Regions from separate parts of the Streptomyces sp. NPDC055400 genome, predicted to be linked through region 2. Evidence: riboswitches for the same ligand, from Rfam matches in the RefSeq annotation. Region 2 holds a riboswitch; the other holds the start of a gene.

Region 1 (10,633 bases), on a different contig from region 2:
CCGCCAATTCGGGCATCAGGCCCAGAGGTTACGTATGAGACCTACGTTGCCTATGTGGCGAAGGGCCGGAACTGCGCGGCGATCGGTCAGCCGCGCGAGAGGCGCTTCAGGAGCATCACGGAGGCGACGGGACGCGCACCCGACTTGGCGACCCCGTCGGCCACCTCGCGGTCCGTGGAGACGACCACGACGGGCCGTCCGGGGGGCTCGGCGCGCACGAGCTGGCGGATCAGCTCGTCGGCGGTGACACCCGCCTTCGAGAAGAGCACGCGCACCCCGCGCGGCGGCGCGAGCAGTACGGGCGCGGCGAGTTCGGCCCCGTCGAACACACAGGTGACCTCGGCGCCGGTCTGCGCGGCGAGCTGGGAGAGCGAGCCGAGCAGCCTCAGGCGCTGCTTCTCCAGCGGCATCGTCGGATAGCCGGTCTTGGTGACGTTGTAACCGTCGACCACGAGATGGGCCTGCGGCAGGGCGAGCAGCTGGTCCAGGATGGCGGGGTCGTGCTCGGACAGGGCGCGGGCCGCGATGTCCTTGGGAGACATCCGCCCGGGCTCGACGGCGTCCACCGTCTCGGCGGGGCGCACGGACACGGGCGGCAGCGCCAGTTCGCGGCGCAGCCCCTGCGCGGACTCCAGGACGGTGTCCAGGAGCAGCCGGACGCGCATGTCCTCGACGCTGCGGCCCTCGCGCGCCGCCTTGCGGGAGGCCTCGAGCGCCGCCTCCGTCTCGCCGAGCCGCGCCTTGAGCCGCCGCGTCTCGCTGTCGGCGGCGGACAGCTGTGCCTGCATCTCGGCCCGTACGGCCTCGGTCTCGCCGTGGATCTTGCGCACGGCCGCCTCGCCGCGCTTGACGTCACTGAGCGCGCTGCGCAGCTTGCGGTGGAGGGACTCGGCCTCCTTCTTCGCCGACTCCAGCTCCGTGCGCAGCCGTTCGGTCTCGGTCCTGGTCTGGTCGCGGGCGGCTGCGACCTCGGCGCGCAGCCGCTCCAGCTCGGCCCGCGCCTCGTCGTCGGCGCGCTCGGCGTCGGCCCGCACGGCCTCCTCGCCGGCGGCCGCGACGAGCTTCACCCAGCCGGTGGGCCGCAGCACATAGGCCGCGGCGGCCACGTCGAGGGGGTCGGCGGCGGGCGGCGGCGCCCCGGAGTCCAGGGCGCCGGCGAGCTCCGGCTGGGTCTCTCTGAGACGTTCGCCGATGCGCTGGCGGAACAGGGTGTCCCCCTCGAGCGCCGCGGCCATCGCATTGCCGGCGAACTTGGCGCGCCGGGTCGGGGTGAAGCGCGCATACTGCCGCAACTGGGGCGGCAGTTCGGCGATCGTCAGCCCGCCGAAGCCGTCCGAGACGATCTGCACGACCCGGCGCCGCACGCCTTCGGGCAACGGCCGGTCGAGCACCTCAGCGGCGCCGTCCCCGGCCTCTCCGCCTGCGCTCTCCACCATCCGTCACCCCAATGTCCGTATTTTCTGGGGGTTCGGCTCCCTCTCAGGAGCCGGCACCCGGCCTGTCCACGAGTTCGACCTGATCCACGGCGTTGCACCAGCGGCAGCGGACCGACTCGATGGTCTCACTGACCACCTCGCGCTCCTCGACCTTCGGGTCACCAGCGAGGTCGAGGTGCACGTATTCGACAACCTTCGACGAACGGGTCACGTCGAAACGCGTGAGGTTGCCGCAGAGTGTGCAGCGCCAACGGGTCTCGGCGGTCGGCAGGGGAACCGTCATCGGGGCTGTCGCCTTCTTTCGGGGTCGTACGTTTTCCGTGGTGCCCGTAACCCTACGGCCTGGCGGGTACCCCCCGCGCGGGCGTCCACAGTGGGGAATCCCGGCAGGCCGTCTGGGCAGGTGTGCACCGTTACGTCATGATCTGTTACATGATCGACAATCGGGGTGTGGCGGCGGGCAGGACGGTCGCATCGGCTGTCAGGAACCACCCGGCACCGGTGACGTACGGGCTGATCGCTCTGTGCTGCGTGGCGTTCGTGCTGTCCCCGGCGTCCGGGTTCAACCCGGTCTACGGCACGGGCGACCGGCTGCTCGCGGCGCAGAGCGACTACTTCGAGCGCTGGGGCGTGATCCCCGCCCAGCTGCTCACCGGCTCCCCGCGCGCCGCCCTCACCACCGTCACGGCCCTCTTCGTCCACGGCAGCTGGCTGCACCTGCTGGGCAACATGCTCTTCCTGTACGTCTTCGGCGCGATGGTCGAAGAAGGGATGGGCCACCTCCAGTTCGCGCTCTTCTACGTGCTCTCCGGCTGCGCGGCGCTGCTGGGCTACGCCCTCGCGTACGCGAGCTCGGAGCAGACCCTGGTGGGCGCCTCGGGGGCGATCTCCGCGGTGCTCGGGGCCTTCCTGTATCTCTTCCCCCGGGCGCGCGTGACGAGCCTGTTCCCGTTCCTGTTCTTCTTGCCGCTGCGGTTTCCCGCGTGGGTGGTGCTGCCGTTCTGGGTGGCGCTGCAGTGGGCGGCGGCCCGGCAGAGCGGCCAGGGGCCGGGAGTGGCCTACCTGGCGCACCTGGTCGGGTTCTCCGTCGGATTCCTCTACGCGTGGGTGCGCTACAGAGGGAAAAGGGGGGTGCGCGAAGCGCTTCCGGGCGAGGGCGGCGGCGCGAGACGGGAGGGCTAAAGTGAAAGCAGCCCCAGCCACGGCCACCGAGGGAGACAGCCAGCCGTGATCACCGCGATCGTGCTCATCAAGACCAGCGTGGACCGGATCCCCGAGATCGCCGAGTCGATCGCCGCCCTCGACAGCGTCAGCGAGGTCTTCTCCGTGACCGGTACGTACGACCTGATCGCCATGGTGCGCGTCGCGCGCCACGACGACCTGGCGGACGTCATCCCCGGGAAGATCAGCAAGATCCCGGGCGTGGAGGCGACGGACACGCACGTCGCGTTCCGCACGTACTCGCAGCACGACCTGGAGGCGGCGTTCGCGATCGGGCTCGACTCCTGACCCGGCCCGCTTGACGACCGAAGGCCGCCCCGGGGGGCGGCCTTCGTCATGTCCGGTGAGTTCGGCGGATCACACCGCCGGGACGCAACGCCCGTCCTCCGTGCGGTAGTTCCAGCGAGCGCCGTCGCGGACCAGCTCGGTGACCGCGCGCACGAAGCGCTCGACGTGCTCGTCCGGGGTGCCGGCGCCGAAGCTGACGCGGATCGCGTTGAGGGACTTCTCGCCGGGCGCGGCCTCGGGCGCCCCGCACTCCCCCTGCGACTGCGGGTCGCTGCCCAGCAGGGTGCGCACGAGGGGGTGGGCGCAGAAGAGGCCGTCGCGCACGCCGATGCCGTACTCGGCGGAGAGCGCGGCCGCGAAGTGCGAGCTGTTCCAGCCGTCGACGACGAACGAGATGACGCCGACGCGCGGGGCGTCGTCGCCGAACAGCGAGAGCACCTTCACCTCGGGCACGGCGGCGAGACCCTCGCGGACCTTGCCGATCAGGTACTGCTCGCGGGCGACGAGTGCGTCGAAGCCCGCCTCGGTGAGCGCCTTGCAGGCGGAGGCGATGGAGTAGACGCCGATGACGTTCGGCGAACCGGCCTCGTGGCGGGCGGCGCTGTCGTGCCACTCGACGTCCACACCGCCGTCGGCGCGCCGCGCGACCTTGCGGGAGGCGCCGCCGCCGGCGAGGTAGGGCTCGGAGGCCTGGAGCCAGTCGGCACGGCCCGCGAGGACGCCGGAGCCGAAGGGCGCGTACAGCTTGTGCCCGGAGAAGGCGACCCAGTCGACGTCGAGATCCTGAATGTCGACGGGGTGGTGCGGGGCGAGCTGCGCGGCGTCGAGGACGATGCGGGCGCCGTGCGCGTGGGCCGCGGCGGCGAGCTCACGGACGGGCCACAGCTCGCCGGTGACGTTCGAGGCACCCGTGACGCACACCAGGGCGGGGCCGTAGGGGTCGCGGTCGGCGAGGGCGCGCTCCAGGGTCTGGACGGCCTCGCCGGGCGTGCGCGGCGCGTTCAGGTACGTCACCCGGGCGTCGCGCCACGGCAGGAGCGAGGCGTGGTGCTCGGTCTCGAAGACGAAGACCTCGCAGTCGGCGGGGAGCACGGCGGCGAGCAGGTTGAGCGAGTCGGTGGTCGACCGGGTGAAGATCACCTGGTCGTCCACGCGGCAGCCGAGGAACTCGGCGACGGTCACGCGGGAGTTCTCGAAGAGGTCGGTCGACAGCTGCGACAGGTACCCGGCGCCGCGGTGCACGCTGCCGTAGTACGGCGCGTAGGCCGCCACGTCGTCCCAGACCCGCTGGAGCGCCGGCGCGCTGGCCGCGTAGTCGAGGGCCGCGTAGCCGACCTCGCCCCCGGTGACGAGCGGAACGGTGACATCCCGGCCCAGAACCGGCAGGGGCCCGGAAATGTCACAGCAAAGCGACTGGTCGGCGGCAGCGGTGGAGACAGACATGGCGAACTCCCGTGAGAGACAAGCGAATTGACCGCGCCGGAGCCGAAGGCTCGACGGAGCGGCAGAAAGGAAAAGGGGGTGCGGAGGTGGGGCGGAGATGCCCTATCGCATTCGCTTGCTCACGAGACTGCTCCCTTGAGGACCAGGACCCCAGGGTGTGCAGGGGTCCGCGCTTGCAGAGCACCTTGCTGTGCCCTGCCTGGTCTTCACCCGGGGCACCCCGCCACGGACGGAGGGTTGCCGGACAGCGAGCCGGGGCCTAATCGCTGTCACTCATGACCTGCCGAGAAGTATGCCAGCTGATCGCTTCATCGCAACAGCGTGTCCGCATCGCGGACGGAGCGTGGTGGGGAGGTGCCGACCGGCATCCCCCCACCCCTGCTGTCCTGCGCGTTTACGCGTTGCTGGCCGCCACCCAGCGCTCCAGCGTCCGCTTCGCCGAGCCCGAGTCGATCGACTCCGCGGCGCGGGCCATGCCGGCCCGGAGCTGGTCGGTCAGGGGGCCCTCGCCGGGCATGAGAGCCACGAGCGCCGCCGCCGAGTTGAGGAGGACCGCGTCCCGTACCGGGCCCCTCTCCCCGTCCAGCAGGCGGCGGGCCACCTCCGCGTTGTACGACGCGTCGGCGCCCCGCAGCGCGGACACCGGCACCAGGTCGATGCCGACGTCCCGCGGGTCGAAGGCCTGCTCGCGCACAGTGCCGTCCCGGACCACCCAGATCCGCGAGGTCGCCGTCGTCGTCAGCTCGTCCAGGCCGTCGTCGCCGCGGAAGACGAGGGACGAGTGGCCGCGCTCGGCGAAGACACCGGCCACGATGGGCGCCATCCGCGCGTCGGCGACACCGACGGCCTGGGCCCGCACCTTGGCAGGGTTGGTCAGCGGACCGAGGAAGTTGAACGTCGTGCGGATGCCCAGCTGGCCGCGCGCCGCCGCCACGTGCCGCAGCGCCGGGTGGAACTTCACGGCGAAGCAGAACGTGATCCCGGCCTCGTCCGCGACCTCGGCCACGCGCTTCGGCGTCAGCTCCAGATTCACGCCGAGCTTCTCCAGGACGTCCGAGGCGCCCGACGCCGACGAGGCGGCACGGTTGCCGTGCTTGACGACCTTGGCGCCCGTGCCCGCGATGACGATCGCGGACATCGTGGAGATGTTGACCGTCTTGGCGCCGTCGCCGCCCGTGCCGACGATGTCGACCGTGTCGCCCGGGACCTCGATCACGTTCGCGTGCTCGTACATGGCCCGTACGAGGCCGGAGATCTCCTCGACGGTCTCACCCTTGGCGCGCATGGCCACAGCGAACCCGGCGATCTGCGCGTCCGTGGCCTCGCCCCGCATGATGCGGTCCATGGCCCAGGCGGTGTCGTCGGCGCTCTGGTCGCGCCCTTCGAGGAGGCCGTTCAGGATCTGGGGCCAGGAACGGCCCGCCGCGGTATTGCCTCCTGCGGGGGTCACAGCATTCATCTGCCGCTCCTGGTTTTCGGTGTGTAAGGGAACAAGGCCACCCTATCCAGCCCGGAGAGCGGCAAAGAGCCCCGTCCAGTGCCTGGACGGGGCTCTTACCGTGGCGACGACCGTGCGGTCGGTTCAGGTGATCAGTGGTGGCCGTGGCCGCTGGTGATCTCCTTGTACTCCTCGACAGTCGGCTTGGGGATCTGGCTCTCCTCGCCGTACATCCCGTCGGAGAGCTTGGCCCGCAGCTTCTGCGTACCGGACACCTTGCGCTCCACACCGTTCTCGTCGACCGTCGGGCCGATCTCGAGCGGCGCGTACTGCTCGTGCGCGGTGAGGGTGTGCAGGGCGTCGGGCCCGAGCGGCTCGTGGACCTCGATGAACTCGCCGTGCGGCAGGCGCTTGATGAGGCCGGACTCGCGTCCGTGCAGCACCTTGTCCTTGTCGCGGCGCTGGAGGCCGAGGCAGATCCGCTTGGTGACGATGAAGGCCAGTACGGGCACGACGAAGAACCCGATACGCACGAACCAGGTGATCGCGTTGATCGACAGGTGGAAGTGCGTGGCCCAGAGGTCGTTACCACCACCGAGGAGCAGGACGAAGTACCAGCTGATCCAGGCGGCACCGAACGCGGTCCGGGTCGGGACGTTGCGCGGGCGGTCCAGGATGTGGTGCTCGCGCTTGTCGCCGGTGATCCAGGACTCGATGAACGGGTAGACCGCGATCACCACCAGGACCAGCGGGAAGATCATCAGCGGGATGAACACACCCAGGACGAGCGTGTGACCCCAGAGGTTGATCTCCCAGCCCGGCATGAAGCGGATCAGGCCCTCGGAGAAGCCCATGTACCAGTCGGGCTGTGCGCCGGTGGAGACCTGGTCGACCCGGTACGGGCCCATGGCCCAGATCGGGTTGACCGACGCGATCGCGGCGACGGCCGCGATGACACCGAAGACCAGGAAGAAGAAGCCGCCCGCCTTGGCCATGTAGACCGGGAGCAGCGGCATGCCGACGACGTTCTTGTTCGTCTTTCCGGGGCCCGCGAACTGCGTGTGCTTGTGGTAGAAGACCAGGATCAGGTGAGCGACCACGAGACCGAGCATGATGCCCGGCAGCAGCAGGATGTGGACCGAGTAGAACCGCGCGACGAAGTCGCCGCCCGGGAACTCGCCGCCGAAGAGGAAGAACGACAGGTACGTGCCGACGATCGGCACGGACAGGACCGCACCCTCCATGAAGCGGACACCGGTGCCGGAGAGCAGGTCGTCCGGGAGCGAGTAACCGGTGAAGCCGGTGAACATGCCGAGGACGAACAGCAGGAAGCCGAAGACCCAGTTGACCTCACGCGGCTTGCGGAACGCACCCGTGAAGAACACGCGCATCATGTGCACGAACATGCCGGCGAGGAAGATCAGCGCCGCCCAGTGGTGGATCTGCCGGATCAGCAGACCACCGCGCACCTCGAAGGAGATGTGCATGGTCGAGTTGAACGCCTCGGACATCAGCTGTCCCTGCAGCGGGACATAGCTGCCGTGGTACTCCACCTCGTTCATCGACGGGTGGAAGAACAGCGTCAGGTACACACCCGTGAGGATGATGATGATGAAGCTATAGAGGCAGATCTCACCGAGCATGAAGGACCAGTGGTCCGGGAAGATCTTGCGCATGTTGGCCTTGGCCAGGGAGTAGATCCCCAGGCGGCCGTCTGCCCAGTCGGCCACCCGCTCACCGGCGGGCGCCTTCTCGCGCGAGGACGCGTCGTTGGTCGTCGAAGTGCTCATCCGCGCTCCCAGAAAGCAGGACCGACGGGCTCTGCGAAGTCGCCGAGCGCCTGCAGGTAACCCTCGTCGTTCACGCCGATACGCAGCTGCGGGAGCGCGTGGCCGGCGGGACCGAAGATGACGCGGGCGCCGTCGGAGAGGTCGAAGGTGGACTGGTGACAGGGGCAGAGCACGTGGTGTGTCTGCTGCTCGTACAGGGAGATCGGGCAGCCCACGTGGGTGCAGACCTTCGAGTACGCGACCACGCCCTCGTGACCCCACTCAAGCTCTTGCTTGTCCTTGATGTTCTCCGGCTGGATCCGAACCAGCATCAGGGCGGCCTTGCCCATGACCTGCTGGAAGTCCTCGTCGTGCTCCTCCACGCCCTCGGGCTTGGCGAAGGTGAGCGAGCCGACCGCGATGTCCGAAGGACGCAGCGGCTCGTTCGTGTTCATGTTGACGAGGAGCTTGCCCTTCTTCCACGCGGTGTGCCGGAGCTTGTCCTCCGGCAGCGGACCGAGGTCACGGAGAAGGACGATGCCGGAGAGCGGGACCATCGCGACCGCGCCGAAGAGCGTGTTGCGGATCAGCTTGCGCCGGCCGAACTGCGACTCCTTGGCGCCCTGCTTGAAGTCCGCCAGGACCTTCGCCTTGACCTCGGGCTCGGCCGAGATCGCGTGACGGTCGTCGGCGACCTCCACGTCGGACATCAGGGTGCGGGCCCAGTGGACCGCGCCCGCGCCGATGCAGAACAGCGCCAGGCCGAGCGTCATGCCGAGCGCGAAGTTCAGCGCGCTGATGTGCCCGATCGGCCAGATGTAGACGCTCTTGTCGGGCTTGATCGTCACGAACGCGGCGATGAAGGCGACCGTGGAGAGCATCGAGAGCGTGAACAGGAAGGCGACCACGCGCTCGGAGCGCTTGGCGGCCCGCTCGTCGATGTCCTGGACCCGGTGCTCGTGGGGCGGCAGCCCTGGATTGGCGAAGGGGTCTTCCTTCACCGCGACCGAGCCGTGCGGCTGATCGGCGTCCTGCGCGCTGGGCAGGTTCTCTTCTGGAATCTCTTGGCTACTCATGACTTCTTGGCCTTTGCGGTCCGAGCGGCGACCCAGACGGCGACGGCGACCAGCGCGCCGAGACCGAAGACCCAGGCGAACAGGCCTTCAGTGAACGGGCCGAGCCCGCCCAGCGTCAGCCCGCCGGGGCTCACGGTCTTGCCGCTGTTGACCGCATCGATGTACGCGATGATGTCCTTCTTGCTCTTCTCCGGCATCGTGGTGTCGGGGAAGGACGGCATGTTCTGCGGGCCGGTCTGCATGGCCTCGTAGATGTGCCTCGGGCTCACGCCCTCCAGCTTCGGCGCGAACTTGCCGTGTGTCAGCGCGCCACCCTCACCGGTGAAGTTGTGGCACTGCGCGCAGTTGGTACGGAACAGCTCGCCACCGTTGGCGATGTCCGCACCCTCCGGGCTGACCTGGTTCTTCGTCGGGACGGTCGGACCGGCACCGAGCGAGGCGACGTACGCCGCGAGCTGGTCGATCTCGGCCTGCGAGTAGATGACCTTCTTCTTCGGGATCTGCGCGCCGGGCTGCTGCGCGGGCATGCGCCCGGTGCCGACCTGGAAGTCGACGGCCGCGGCGCCCACGCCCGTCAGCGGCGGACCGTCACTGGATCCCTGACCGCCGGTGCCGTGGCAGCTGGCGCAGCCAACGGCGTAGAGCTTCTTGCCCTCGTCGATGGCGAGGGACTGGGCGGTTTCGTCGGCCTGCGCCTTGCTCGCGGGTGCGAACGCGGCGTACAGCCCCCCGGTGGCCGCCAGCGCGAGGAGTAGGACGACGACCGCCGCCAGCGGATGGCGTCGTCGTGCGGAGAGCTTTTTCACGGATTACCCCGGTGTCAGGATCTTCTGCGTCGGTGCTTACTGGACGAGTCGGTACGTCGGGACGACGTGCCGGCTACTTGATCAAGTAGATCGTGGCGAAAAGGCCGATCCAGACGACATCGACGAAGTGCCAGTAATAGGACACGACGATGGCTGCGGTCGCCTGCTCATGGGTGAACTTCCTGGCCGCGTAGGTGCGGCCGAGGACGAACAGGAAGGCGATGAGGCCGCCTGTCACGTGCAGTCCATGGAAGCCAGTCGTCAGATAGAACACCGAGCCGTACGGGTCGGAGGACAGCGAGAGACCGTCCTTCTTGACCAGCTCGGTGTACTCGAAGATCTGACCGCCGATGAAGATCGCACCCATGATGAAGGTGACGATGAACCATGTCCTGAGCTTCTTCACATCCCCGCGCTCGGCGGCGAACACGCCGAGCTGGCAGGTCAGTGAGGAGAGCACCAGGATCGTGGTGTTCGTCGCTGAGAACGGAACGTTCAGCGACTCGGCCATTTCCTTCCAGTGATCTGGCCCGGTCACCGATCGCAGGGTGAAGTACATCGCGAAGAGGGCCGCGAAGAACATCAGCTCGGAACTCAGCCAGATGATGGTTCCGACGCTGGTGAGGTTCGGCCGATTGACCGACGGGTGCGCGTGCCCGGTTTCTACTGTCGTTGCTGTCGCCACGACCGACATTATGTCGGTCGCTTATCTCGCGCTCACCCCGGGGGGTGCCGTTCGGAGTGTCTGTGGGGTGTGTCCAGCCCGTATGGCCCATCGGGGCGGTGTCCGAACCGGTGTTGACGGGGTGTCGGGAGGAGTAGGCTCCGCGCAACGCTTCCCCACCTTGATGAGTCAAAGACGCCGAAGTCTCGGAGGAACGATGCAGTCGACCGCGACGGTCCTGGTCTACAGCGACAACGCAAGCACCCGCGAACAGGTCCGCCTCGCGACCGGGCGCCGGCCCGCCGCCGACGCCCCGGAGATCGAGTTCGTCGAGTGCGCCACGCTCCCGGCGGTCCTCAAGGAGCTGGACCACGGCGGCATCGACGTCTGCGTCCTGGACGGCGAGGCCGTTCCCGCGGGCGGCATGGGCGTCTGCCGGCAGATCAAGGACGAGATCTTCCACTGCCCGCCGGTGCTGCTCCTGATGGGCCG
Region 2 (10,633 bases):
TCGATCTTCGTGAACTGGGAGCCGGACGCGATCGGGATGACCAGCTGGTCCGGGAGCTGCCAGCCGAGCTGCTCGCAGATCTCGTACGCCAGGGTCTTGGAGCCCTCGCCGTAGTACGGGCGCAGGTTGACGTTGACGAAGCCCCAGCCCTCGCCGAGCGGGTCGCCGATGAGCTCGGAGCAGAAGCGGTTGACGTCGTCGTAGTTGCCCTCGATGCCGACGAGTTCACCGCCGTAGACCGCGGCCATGACGACCTTGCCCTGCTCCAGGTCGTGCGGGATGAACACGCAGGAACGGAAGCCGGCGCGGGCCGCGGCGGCGCCGACGGCGCCGGCGAGGTTGCCGGTGGAGGAGCAGGACAGGGTGGTGAAGCCGAAGGCGCGGGCGGCCTCGATGGCCTGGGCGACGACGCGGTCCTTGAAGGAGTGCGTGGGGTTGCCCGAGTCGTCCTTGACGAACAGCTTGCCCTGCTCGACGCCGAGTTCACGGGCGAGGTTGTCGGCCTTGACGAGCTTGGTCCAGCCGGGGTTCAGGTTCGGCTTCTCGGCGACGTCGGCCGGGACGGGCAGGAGAGGGGCGTAGCGCCAGATGTTGGCGGGGCCGGCCTCGATCTCCTTGCGCAGCGACTCGGGGTCGCCCGTCGGCAGGTCGTAGGAGACTTCGAGCGGCCCGAAACACTCGGCACAGGCGAAGATCGGTCCGAGCGGGAAGCTGGTGCCGCACTCGCGGCAGGAAAGCGCCGAGGCGGGTCCGAGATCAACGGAAGTGGTGGTGGCGACAGTCTGCGCAGCCATGATGGCGAGGCCCTTTCTCCTCATCTTCCTCGCGGCGCATCTCGCCACGAGACGGAATTGGCACCTTCCCCACCTGGACCTCGGCAAGGTCGGCGGGAGGGTTGCCGGGACTTCAACGGGCCGTATCCCTCTGTCCCTCTGGATGAGCGCTATTCGGTTGTTGAGCTGTCACTTGATCACTCAAGCGCGGCGGCGACCCCGACATGCGATGGTCACCGGCGTTGTTCAAGACTGTAACCGAAGGCCTGGACGCTTGAGATAGTCGTCCGAACCGCGAGATGGATCACAGTTCGTGACCGGACAGTTCAGACAGTGAGGAGCCGCGCACCGTGCTGGAAGAAGTAGAGCGCTGGCTGAGCAGGCGTTCCTGGTCGGTGTCGGACCGCCCGCTCCCTCAGCTGATCGCCGCGAAGCGTGCCTCGGGCACCTCGGTGAGCGTGGTACTGCCCGCGCTCAACGAGGAGGAGACGGTCGGCGAGATCGTCGCCGAGATCCGGCGCGCCCTGATGACGGAGCGGGTGCCGCTGGTCGACGAGCTGGTGGTGATCGACTCGGGTTCGACGGACCGTACGGCCGAGGTCGCGCGGGCCGCCGGGGCGCGGGTCGTGCACCGGGACGCGATCCTGCCGAGGATCCCGGCCGCGCCCGGCAAGGGCGAGGTGCTGTGGCGCTCGCTGCTCGTCACGAGCGGCGACATCGTCTGTTTCGTCGACGCGGACCTGAAGGAGTTCTCCGCGGACTTCGTCTCGGGGATCGTGGGCCCGCTGCTCACGGATCCCGGCGTGGACTTCGTGAAGGCGATGTACGACCGTCCGCTCGGGTCCGCCGCGGGCCAGGGCGGCCGGGTCACGGAGCTGGTGGCGCGCCCGGTCCTCAATCTGCACTGGCCGCTCCTCGCGGGGTTCGTGCAGCCGCTCGGCGGCGAGTACGCGGCCCGCAGATCGCTCCTGGAACGCCTGCCGTTCCCCGTCGGTTACGGGGTCGAGCTGGGCCTTCTCGTCGACGCTCTGCACACGGTGGGCCTGGACGCGCTCGGGCAGGTCGACGTCGGTGTGCGCAAGCACCGGCACCAGGACGGGCAGGCGCTCGGGCGGATGGCCGCGGCGATCTACCGCACCGCGCAGCTCCGGCTCGCGCGCGGGCACCTCGTACGTCCCGTGCTCACCCAGTTCGAGCGCGGGGAACAGGGATTCGAGCCGCGCACCCACGACGTGGACACCGAGGAACGCCCCCCGATGACCGAAATCGCCGAGTACGCGCAGCGCCGCGTGGCGTAGCCGGGGGTAATCGTATGTTTTGCCTACATTTCCCCTTATGTGGCTCAGACAAGTTTCGGGTGGGCGACGGCTGCGCGCAGCCGCGACCCGCACCGCCGGGGCGCTCGTCGCCACGGCCACCGCGCTGACGGCGCTCGGCGCCGCGACCCCCGCCTCGGCCGACGTGGTCGCCCCGTTCGCCCAGCGCTACGGCGCATCGCTGTACGGCGACTTCGTGACCATCGGCAACACCGTGATGGGCTGTCCGGCCGCGCCGGCCGGCCTTGCGGCGCGCTGCGCGGCCGCCACCGACGGCCGGGGCAGCGACCACACCGGCGCGTTCGTGATGCGGCGCGTCAACACGGCCGGTACGACGGCCGGTTACGGCTCGAGCACCGGCCGGGTGACGATCCCGCCGGGCGCGAAAGTGGCGTACGCCCGCCTGTTCTTCGGCGGCAGCGACGGCACGTACAAGAGTCCGGGCGGCGCGCAGCTCGCGCGGTGCGACGTCTCCGGCGCCGATGCGGAGCCCTCGCCGAGCGCCCCGCTCGCCGCCGTGCCCGTGGTCGCCGTGAACGGCAAGGCCGCGGCGAGGGTCTCCACCGAGGACCTGGTCCGGGACCCGGCGGCCGCGGGCGGCCCGCACTACTACACGGGCGAGGCCGACGTCACGAGCATGTTCGCCCACGTCACCGGCACCGGCGCGCCCGTCCCCGTCGCGGTCGGCGGCGTCTGGGCACCCAACGGCAAGGGCTGCGTGGCCGGCTGGTCGATGACCGTCGTCTACAAGTACGACGCCCCGCACCCCACGTACGCCCCGGACCGGCGCAAGGTGTACGTCTACGGCGGGCACGTCCGCCAGCGCTCCGCCTCGCCCGCGACCACGATCGGCGTGAACGGCTTCCACCGCGCGGGCGACGGCAAGGTGCGGGCGGGCGTCACCGCCTACGGGGGCAACTCGAACACGCCGGGCGACCGGTTCCTGGTCGACGGCAAGAACGTCGCCGAGTCCCACACCGGTAACGCCGACAACTTCTTCATCAGCGCGGACGACGGCGCCGTCGCTCCGAAGACGGTCAACAACCTGAGCATCGACGCGAAGGAGTTCGCGCTCCCCGACGGGACCGTCCCGCCGGGCGCCACCTCCACCGAGCTGATGTTCACCGCCAGGGGCGACACCTACGTCCCCTCGGCGCTCGCCCTGTCCGTCCCGGTCCCCGACCTGGAGGTCACCAAGACGGCGATCCCGAAGGCGGCGGGCCCCGGCGACACCATCACCTACACGGTGAAGGCGAAGAACAACAGCTCGCTCGACTACCCGGACGCCGAGTTCAGCGACGACCTGACCGGCAACCTCGACGACGCGACGTACAACGGCGACGTGCGCACGGACCTCGGGCACGCCTCGTACACCGCGCCGATGATCGGCTGGACCGGCGGCATTCCGGCCGGGAAGACCGCCACCATCACGTACTCGGTGAAGGTCCACGACCCGGTCCAGGGCGACGGGAAGCTGCCCAGCGGCGTCGAGGTGCACTCACCGCGCTCCAACTGCGAGGCCGGCAGCACCGACCCGAGCTGCGGGACCGCCCCCGAGGTCGAGAAGCCGCCGCCCGCGGCGCCGCCCGCCCTGCACATCACGAACGTGCCGGAGCGGCCCGTCGTGCCGCCCTGCGAGGAGAGCGGGAACACCATCACGATCGCCGACTTCTCGGCCAGGACCCGCACCGGCGCCGCCGTCGAGTGGCCCGTGACGGCGGGCTCGGCCCCGGTCGCCTCCACCGGGACCGTCACGAAGCGGGGGTCGGTCTACGTCTGGAAGGGTGACGTCGCCACCCATGGAAAGGTCGTCATCACGCAACGTGTGAAGGCGTCCTGCACGACGGGCGGGACCACCGTGATCACCGTGACGGCGGACGTGCCGCGCACCAACTGCCCGAAGGCCGATGGCGGCGAGGGCGACCCGTGCACGTCGGTCATCACGGCCGGGCGGCAGCAGGCCCGCCCCGTCCCGCCGCAGGGGGCGCACGGGCCGCACCGGCCTGCGCAGGGCGCGGAGATGGCCACGGCCGGCGGCTCGCACACGCTCCTGTACGGCGGTCTCGCGGCGGCCCTGTGGGGGCTCGGCGTCCTCGCGGTGGCGGCGGCGCGCAGCCGGCGCTACTGACGCGCAGGGGCAGGTGTCAGGACAGCCGAACGGCGGATCGTATACGGCCGGGCTCCCACGGAGTCCGGCCGTACGTTTGAGCGTTTACGGGCCGGGCTACGTTTGCCCGTATGGCTTCAGCGTCTTCTAGGCAGAGTGCACAGATCCTCGTCGCGTCCAACCGCGGTCCGGTCTCGTACGAGCTCGGGGCCGACGGGACGCTCGGCGCGCGGCGCGGCGGGGGCGGGCTCGTCTCCGGGCTCTCCGCGATCGGGCAGGACCCGGACGGCGCGAGCGCGGTGTGGGTGTGCGCGGCCCTCGGCGCGGGCGACCGCGAGGCGGTGCGGCGCGGCGTCGCGGAGCCGGGGGTGCGGATGCTCGACATCGACCCCGAGGTGTACGCCGACGCGTACAACGGCATCGCCAACTCGGTCCTCTGGTTCGTCCACCACATGCTGTACCAGACGCCTCTTGAGCCGGTCTTCGGACCCGAGTTCCGTGCGCGGTGGGCGTCGTACGAGGCCTACAACCGGGCGTTCGCCGAGGCGCTGGCCGCGGAGGCCGGGCCGGGCGCGGCGGTCCTCGTGCAGGACTACCACCTGGCGCTCGTGCCGGGGATGCTGCGGGAGCTGCGCGACGACCTGCGCATCGGGCACTTCTCGCACACCCCGTGGGCGCCGGTCGACTACTTCCGGATGCTGCCGGACGACATCGCGGGGCAGCTGCTGCGCGGGATGCTGGGCGCCGACCGGCTGGGGTTCCTGACGCGGCGCTGGGCGGACACGTTCACGGCGTGCTGCGAGGCCGTGGTGGGCGGCACGTCCGGTACGGAGATCGGGGTGCACGGCCTCGGCGCTGACGCGGACTTCCTGCGGGAGCGTTCGCACCGCCCCGACGTCGAGGAGCGGCTGGCCGCGCTGCGGGAGCAGATCGGCGGCCCGGACCGCAAGGTGATCGTCCGCGTGGACCGCACCGAGCTGTCGAAGAACATCGTGCGCGGCCTGCGCGCGTACCAGCTCCTCCTCGATGAGCACCCCGAGTGGCGCGAGCGGGTCGTGCACGTCGCCTTCGCCTACCCCTCACGGCAGGACCTGGCGGTCTACCGGGAGTACACCGACGAGGTGTCCCGGGTCGCCGAGGAGATCAACTCCCGCTTCGGTACGGAGAGCTGGACCCCGGTCGTGCTCCATGTGAAGGACGACTTCGCGCGCTCCCTGGCCGCGTACCGGCTGGCCGACGTGGCGCTGGTCAACCCGATCAGGGACGGCATGAACCTCGTCGCCAAGGAGGTCCCGGTCGTCTCCGACGAGGGGTGCGCGCTGGTCCTGTCGCGGGAGGCGGGGGCGTACGAGGAGCTGGGCGAGGACGCGCTCGTGGTGAACCCGTACGACGTGTCGGCGACGGCCGGGGCGCTGCACGCGGCACTGGTCATGGGCGGCGGGGAGCGCGGCGAGCGCGCGAAGCGGCTCGCCGCCGCGGCGACCGCGCTGCCGCCCGCCCAGTGGTTCCTCGACCAGCTGGGCGCACTGCGGGCGCTGGGGGGCTAGGGGGCCAGGGGGCCAGGGGTGTCCATCGCGCGGGCCAGGTCCGACATGAGTCCCACCATTCCTTGCGGCCCGTCCACCACGACGTCCGCCCGTTCGGCCAGTTCCGTGACCTCCGAGCTGCCGCTGCACACCAGAAGGCCCGGCACGCCGTCCTTGCGGAGCTTGTCGACGGCGGAGAACGCGGGCAGGTCGCCGAGGTCGTCGCCCCCGTAGAGCACCGACGTCGCGCCCACCTCGCGTACGTACGACGTGAGCGCCGCGCCCTTGTCCATGCCGGGCGGGCGCAGTTCCAGGACGAGGCGGCCGGGCTCGACGATCAGGCCGTGGCGGGCCGCGAGGTCGGACAGGGGCGCGCGCAGCGCCTCGAACGCCGCCTGCGGGTCCCCCGCGCGGCGCGTGTGGACGGCGACGGCACGGCCCTTCTCCTCCACCCACGTACCGCGCCAGGCCCCCACGGACTCCAGGACTCCGGGCAGTTCGGCGCGGACGGCCGCGACGCCCGGGTGCGGGGCGGGGGCGTGGACGGTGCCGGTGACGGCGTCCCAGCGCTCGGCGCCGTAGTGGCCGAGAACCACGAGGTGTTCGAGGCCGGGGACGCCCGCGAAACCGCCGTGGCGCACGGCGACGGAGGCGGGGCGGCCGGTGATCACGGCGACGGAGGCGACCTGGGGTGCCAGCGCGGCGAGCGCGCGGACGGCGTCCGGGTGCGCCCGGGCCTGTTCGGGGTCGGGCACGATCGGCGCGAGCGTGCCGTCGAAGTCGAGCGCGATCACGGCCCGCGCGGGGTCCGAGAGGAGTGCGTCGAGGCCGTCACGCCCGGCGGAGGTCACAGGCGACGGCAGGTCGTGCTGCTGTGGGCTGCCCATGCGCCGAGCCTATCCGCGGGAGGCGGACCGTACTCCCGATGCGCGGGGGCGGGTCAGCGCTCCTCGCGGCGGGCCTCGCGTATCCGGCGCAGCCGGTTGACCGTGACCGGGTCGTGGGCGAGGGCCCTCGGGTCGTCGAGGAGCGCGTTGAGGAGCTGGTAGTAGCGCACCGGGGCGAGACCCAGCTCCTCGCGCACGGCGCGCTCCTTGGCCCCGGCCGACGCCCACCCGCGCCGCTCCAGGGCGAGAACGCCCTGCTCACGGGAGGACAGGCCGACGGGCTGCGCGTCCTGCGCGTCCTGCGCGTCCTCGGCGGGCGGTTCGGGCTCTGCGTACGGCGGTTCGCTCACGGCAGCGACGCTACTCCGCGTTCTCCGCCGCGTCGGCCGCCCGCTCCAGCCGGCCGAGGGTGGCACCCGGGTTGCCGTTGGGGCCGACGGTCGAGCCGATCTCGCGCTTGACGCCGGCGCTGACCTGGGCCCAGGACGTCTTGCCGACGGGGTAGAGCTCCGAGTTCTGCAGTGCGCCGAGGAACTTCCAGAGCTTCTGGTCACGCTTGTCGTCGGCCATCGTGTTCGACGCGGAGTTGGTGACCGGCAGGAGGTCGTACTCGCGGGAGAAGTCGAGGACGTTCTTCTCGCTGTAGACGTAGTCGAGGAACTTGCCGACCTGGTCCTTGTGGCCGTTCTGCCGGAACGCCATCATCCAGTCGGCGACGCCCATGGTGGACCGGGCCCTGCCGTTGATGCCGGGCATCGGCACGGTGCCGAACTTCACGCCCTTCTTGGCGGCCATCTGCATCAGCGTCGGGTGCCCGTTGAGCATGCCGACGTCACCGCGCGTGAAGGCCGCGAAGGCCTGCGCACGGTCGAGCTTGGCGGGCGGCGTCGGTCCGGTGAGTCCCTGGCCGACCAGGTCGTTCTTCAGCCACTCGAAGGTCTTGACGTTCTGCGGGGAGTCGAGGCTGTAGGTGCCGACGTCGTCGGTGTAACCGGAGCCGCCGCTCAGCATCCACATCATGGTCTCGGCCTGCGCCTCTTCGGGGCCCAGCGGCAGCGCGTAGGGGATCTTCACGCCGCGCGCCTTGAGGGCCTTGGCGTCGGCCTGGAGCTGGGCCCAGGTCTGCGGCGGGGTCAGGTCCGCCTGGTCGAAGAGCGTCTTGTTGTAGAACAGCAGCCGCGTGGAGGACGCGAAGGGCATGCCGTACTGGACACGGGAGACCTCGCCGGCGGCGGCGAGCTGCGGCAGGAAGTCGGACTGCACGGGGATGGAGAGCAGGTCGTTCGCGCTGTAGAGCTTGCCGCTCGCGGCGTAGTCGGAGTACGCGCCGATCTGCGCCATGTCGGGCGCGTGGCCGTCCGCGACCATCTTCTTGACCTTGGCGTCGACGTCGCTCCAGGAGTAGACGCTGACGTCGACCTTGATGCCGGGGTTCTTCTTCTCGAAGGCGGCGGCCAGCTTGTCCCAGTACTTCTGGGAGCTGTTCGCCGGGGAGTCGCCGTAGTCGGCGGCCACCAACTTCAGGGTCACGTCGTCGGAGCCGGGGCCTCCGCAGGCGGCCAGCGTCGCCGCCATGCCGAGCGCGGCCACCGCCGCCGTCAGACCTGTCATGCGCCGCTGCACAGCCGGTTTCCCACCCTCTTGAAGTCTCTCGTCCAGATTTCGGACCCGGATTGTTCACGAGGCCCGGCCATAAGGTCTACACCACCCGGGTTTCGCACCCGCAACGGGCCTTCGCCGGGAAAGCGGAAACGCGTCATCCGTACACATCGACGCAAGATCCATGCAAGTGGACTAGACCTCTCGCGGGTTGAGGCGCGAGACTGTCCCCGTGAGACACGTCATCGCCCTCGATGTGGGCGGCACCGGAATGAAGGCCGCCCTGGTCGGGGCCGACGGCACCCTGCTCCACCAGGCGCGGCGCGCCACCGGCCGCGAGCGGGGGCCCGACGCGATCGTCGAGACCATACTCGGCTTCGCCGCCGACCTGCGCGCGTACGGCGAGGAGCACCTCGGGGAGCCGGCCGCCGCGGCCGGCGTCGCGGTGCCCGGCATCGTCGACGACGAGCACGGCATCGCCCTGTACGCGTCGAACCTCGGCTGGCGCGACGTGCCGATGCGCAGGCTGCTGAGCGAGCGGCTCGACGGCATCCCCGTCGCCCTCGGCCACGACGTGCGCACCGGCGGCCTCGGCGAGGGGCGGCTCGGCGCGGGCAGGGGCGCGGACCGCTTCCTGTTCGTGCCGCTGGGTACGGGCATCGCGGGCGCCATCGGCATCGGCGGCCGCATCGAACCCGGCGCGCACGGCTCGGCCGGGGAGATCGGCCACATCGTCGTACGCCCCGGCGGCACGGACTGCGGCTGCGGGCAGCGCGGCTGCCTGGAGCGCTACGCCTCCGCCTCGGCGGTCTCGCTCGCCTGGGCCGAGGCCACCGGCGACCCGCAGGCGGACGCCGCGGACTGCGCCAAGGCCGTCGAGTCCGGGGACCCCAGGGCGCGGCAGGTCTGGCTGGAGGCCGTGGACGCGCTCGCCGACGGGCTCGTCACGGCGCTCACTCTGCTGGACCCGCGCACCCTGATCATCGGTGGCGGTCTGGCCGAGGCGGGGGAAACGTTGTTCACACCACTGCGGGCCGCCGTCGAGGAACGCGTGACGTTCCAGAAGCTGCCCACGATCGTCCCGGCGGCCCTCGGGGACACCGCCGGCTGCCTGGGCGCGGGCCTGCTCGCCTGGGACCTGCTCGCCCGGTCCACCGATTCCACGGAGGTAGTCGCCTGATGGCCGCTCTGAATGTTCTCTCCGGCGCCCGCGTCGTCCTGCCGGCCGGCGTCGTCGAGAACGGACGCGTGATCGTGGACGGCGCGAGGATCGCCGGCGGCGCGCCGGCCGGCGCCCCCTCCACCGATCTGACCGGCCACTGGGTCGTGCCCGGCTTCGTCGACATGCACAACCACGGCGGCGGCGGGGCCTCCTTCACCTCGGGATCGATCGACGACATCCTCAAGGGCGTCCGCACGCACCGCCTGCACGGCACCACGACGGTCGTCGCGTCCTTCGTCACCGGCGCGACGGACTTCCTCACCCAGCGCGCGGGCCTGCTGTCCGAGCTGGCCGAGCAGGGCGAGATCGCGGGCATCCACTTCGAGGGCCCGTTCATCTCCCCGTGCCGCAAGGGCGCCCATGACGAAACGCTCCTGCGCGACCCCGACCCGGCCGAGGTCCGCAAGCTGCTCGACGCGGCGCGCGGCCAGGCCAAGATGCTCACCCTCGCCCCCGAACTCCCCGGCGGCATCGACTCCGTACGCCTCCTCGCCGAGCACGGCGTGATCGCCGCGATCGGCCACACCGACGCCACGTACGAGCAGACGGTCAAGGCCGTCGACGCGGGCGCCACCGTCGCCACGCACCTCTACAACGCGATGCCGGCCATAGGCCACCGCGCCCCGGGCCCCGTCTCGGCGCTCCTGGAGGACGAGCGGATCACCGTCGAGCTCATCAACGACGGCACGCATCTGCACCCGGCCGCCCTGGAGCTGGCGTTCCATCATGTGGGCAGCGGGCGCGTCGCGTTCATCACCGACGCCATGGACGCGGCGGGCTTCGGCGACGGCCGCTACATGCTCGGCACCCTGGAGGTCGAGGTGAAGGACAGCGTGGCGCGGCTCGTCGAGGGCAACTCCATCGCCGGTTCGACGCTCACCCTGGACCGCGCGTTCAAGCGCGCCGCCACCGTCGACAAGCTGCCCGTCGAGGACATCGTCCGCGCGATCTCCGCCAACCCGGCCCGCCTGCTCGGCGTGGACGACAGGGTGGGCTCGCTGGAGCCCGGCAAGGACGCCGACCTCGTCGTCCTGGACGAGGACTTCGACCTCAAGGGCGTCATGCGCAAGGGCCGGTGGATCGTGGAACCCCAGCTCGCGTGAGGTCTGGGCCTACCGCCCGGTCTTTGGCATGATCAGGCCGCGTTACTGAAGGTAGTCCCGAACTGAGGGGTGGGCTGGGGTCTCGTGATCCTCACGGTCA

The links. A riboswitch is a leader RNA that binds a small molecule or an ion and turns the genes downstream of it on or off. The one in region 2 is predicted to bind S-adenosylmethionine.
Region 1: linked by a shared signal. The riboswitch ahead of ACWIGU_RS21430 (aminotransferase class V-fold PLP-dependent enzyme) and the one ahead of thrC (threonine synthase) in region 2 are both predicted to bind S-adenosylmethionine.

The regions. Positions count from the first base shown of each region.
Region 1 is NZ_JBSHLM010000007.1:434,200-444,832, forward strand. It holds gene ACWIGU_RS21410 (NYN domain-containing protein) at 87-1,436, opposite strand; gene ACWIGU_RS21415 (hypothetical protein) at 1,480-1,719, opposite strand; gene ACWIGU_RS21420 (rhomboid family intramembrane serine protease) at 1,869-2,618, shown strand; gene ACWIGU_RS21425 (Lrp/AsnC family transcriptional regulator) at 2,664-2,945, shown strand; gene ACWIGU_RS21430 (aminotransferase class V-fold PLP-dependent enzyme) at 3,015-4,388, opposite strand; SAM riboswitch class IV at 4,553-4,669, opposite strand; gene trpD (anthranilate phosphoribosyltransferase) at 4,783-5,847, opposite strand; gene qcrB (cytochrome bc1 complex cytochrome b subunit) at 5,979-7,616, opposite strand; gene qcrA (cytochrome bc1 complex Rieske iron-sulfur subunit) at 7,613-8,671, opposite strand; gene qcrC (cytochrome bc1 complex diheme cytochrome c subunit) at 8,668-9,477, opposite strand; gene ctaE (aa3-type cytochrome oxidase subunit III) at 9,551-10,171, opposite strand; gene ACWIGU_RS21460 (hypothetical protein) at 10,359-10,633, shown strand, end outside.
Region 2 is NZ_JBSHLM010000006.1:135,872-146,504, reverse strand. It holds gene thrC (threonine synthase) at 1-794, opposite strand, end outside; SAM riboswitch class I at 812-943, opposite strand; gene ACWIGU_RS17685 (glucosyl-3-phosphoglycerate synthase) at 1,124-2,071, shown strand; gene ACWIGU_RS17680 (DUF7927 domain-containing protein) at 2,109-4,217, shown strand; gene ACWIGU_RS17675 (alpha,alpha-trehalose-phosphate synthase (UDP-forming)) at 4,328-5,743, shown strand; gene otsB (trehalose-phosphatase) at 5,740-6,609, opposite strand; gene ACWIGU_RS17665 (DUF3263 domain-containing protein) at 6,663-6,881, opposite strand; gene ACWIGU_RS17660 (ABC transporter substrate-binding protein) at 6,970-8,232, opposite strand; gene ACWIGU_RS17655 (ROK family protein) at 8,441-9,388, shown strand; gene nagA (N-acetylglucosamine-6-phosphate deacetylase) at 9,388-10,533, shown strand; gene ACWIGU_RS17645 (1-phosphofructokinase family hexose kinase) at 10,618-10,633, shown strand, end outside.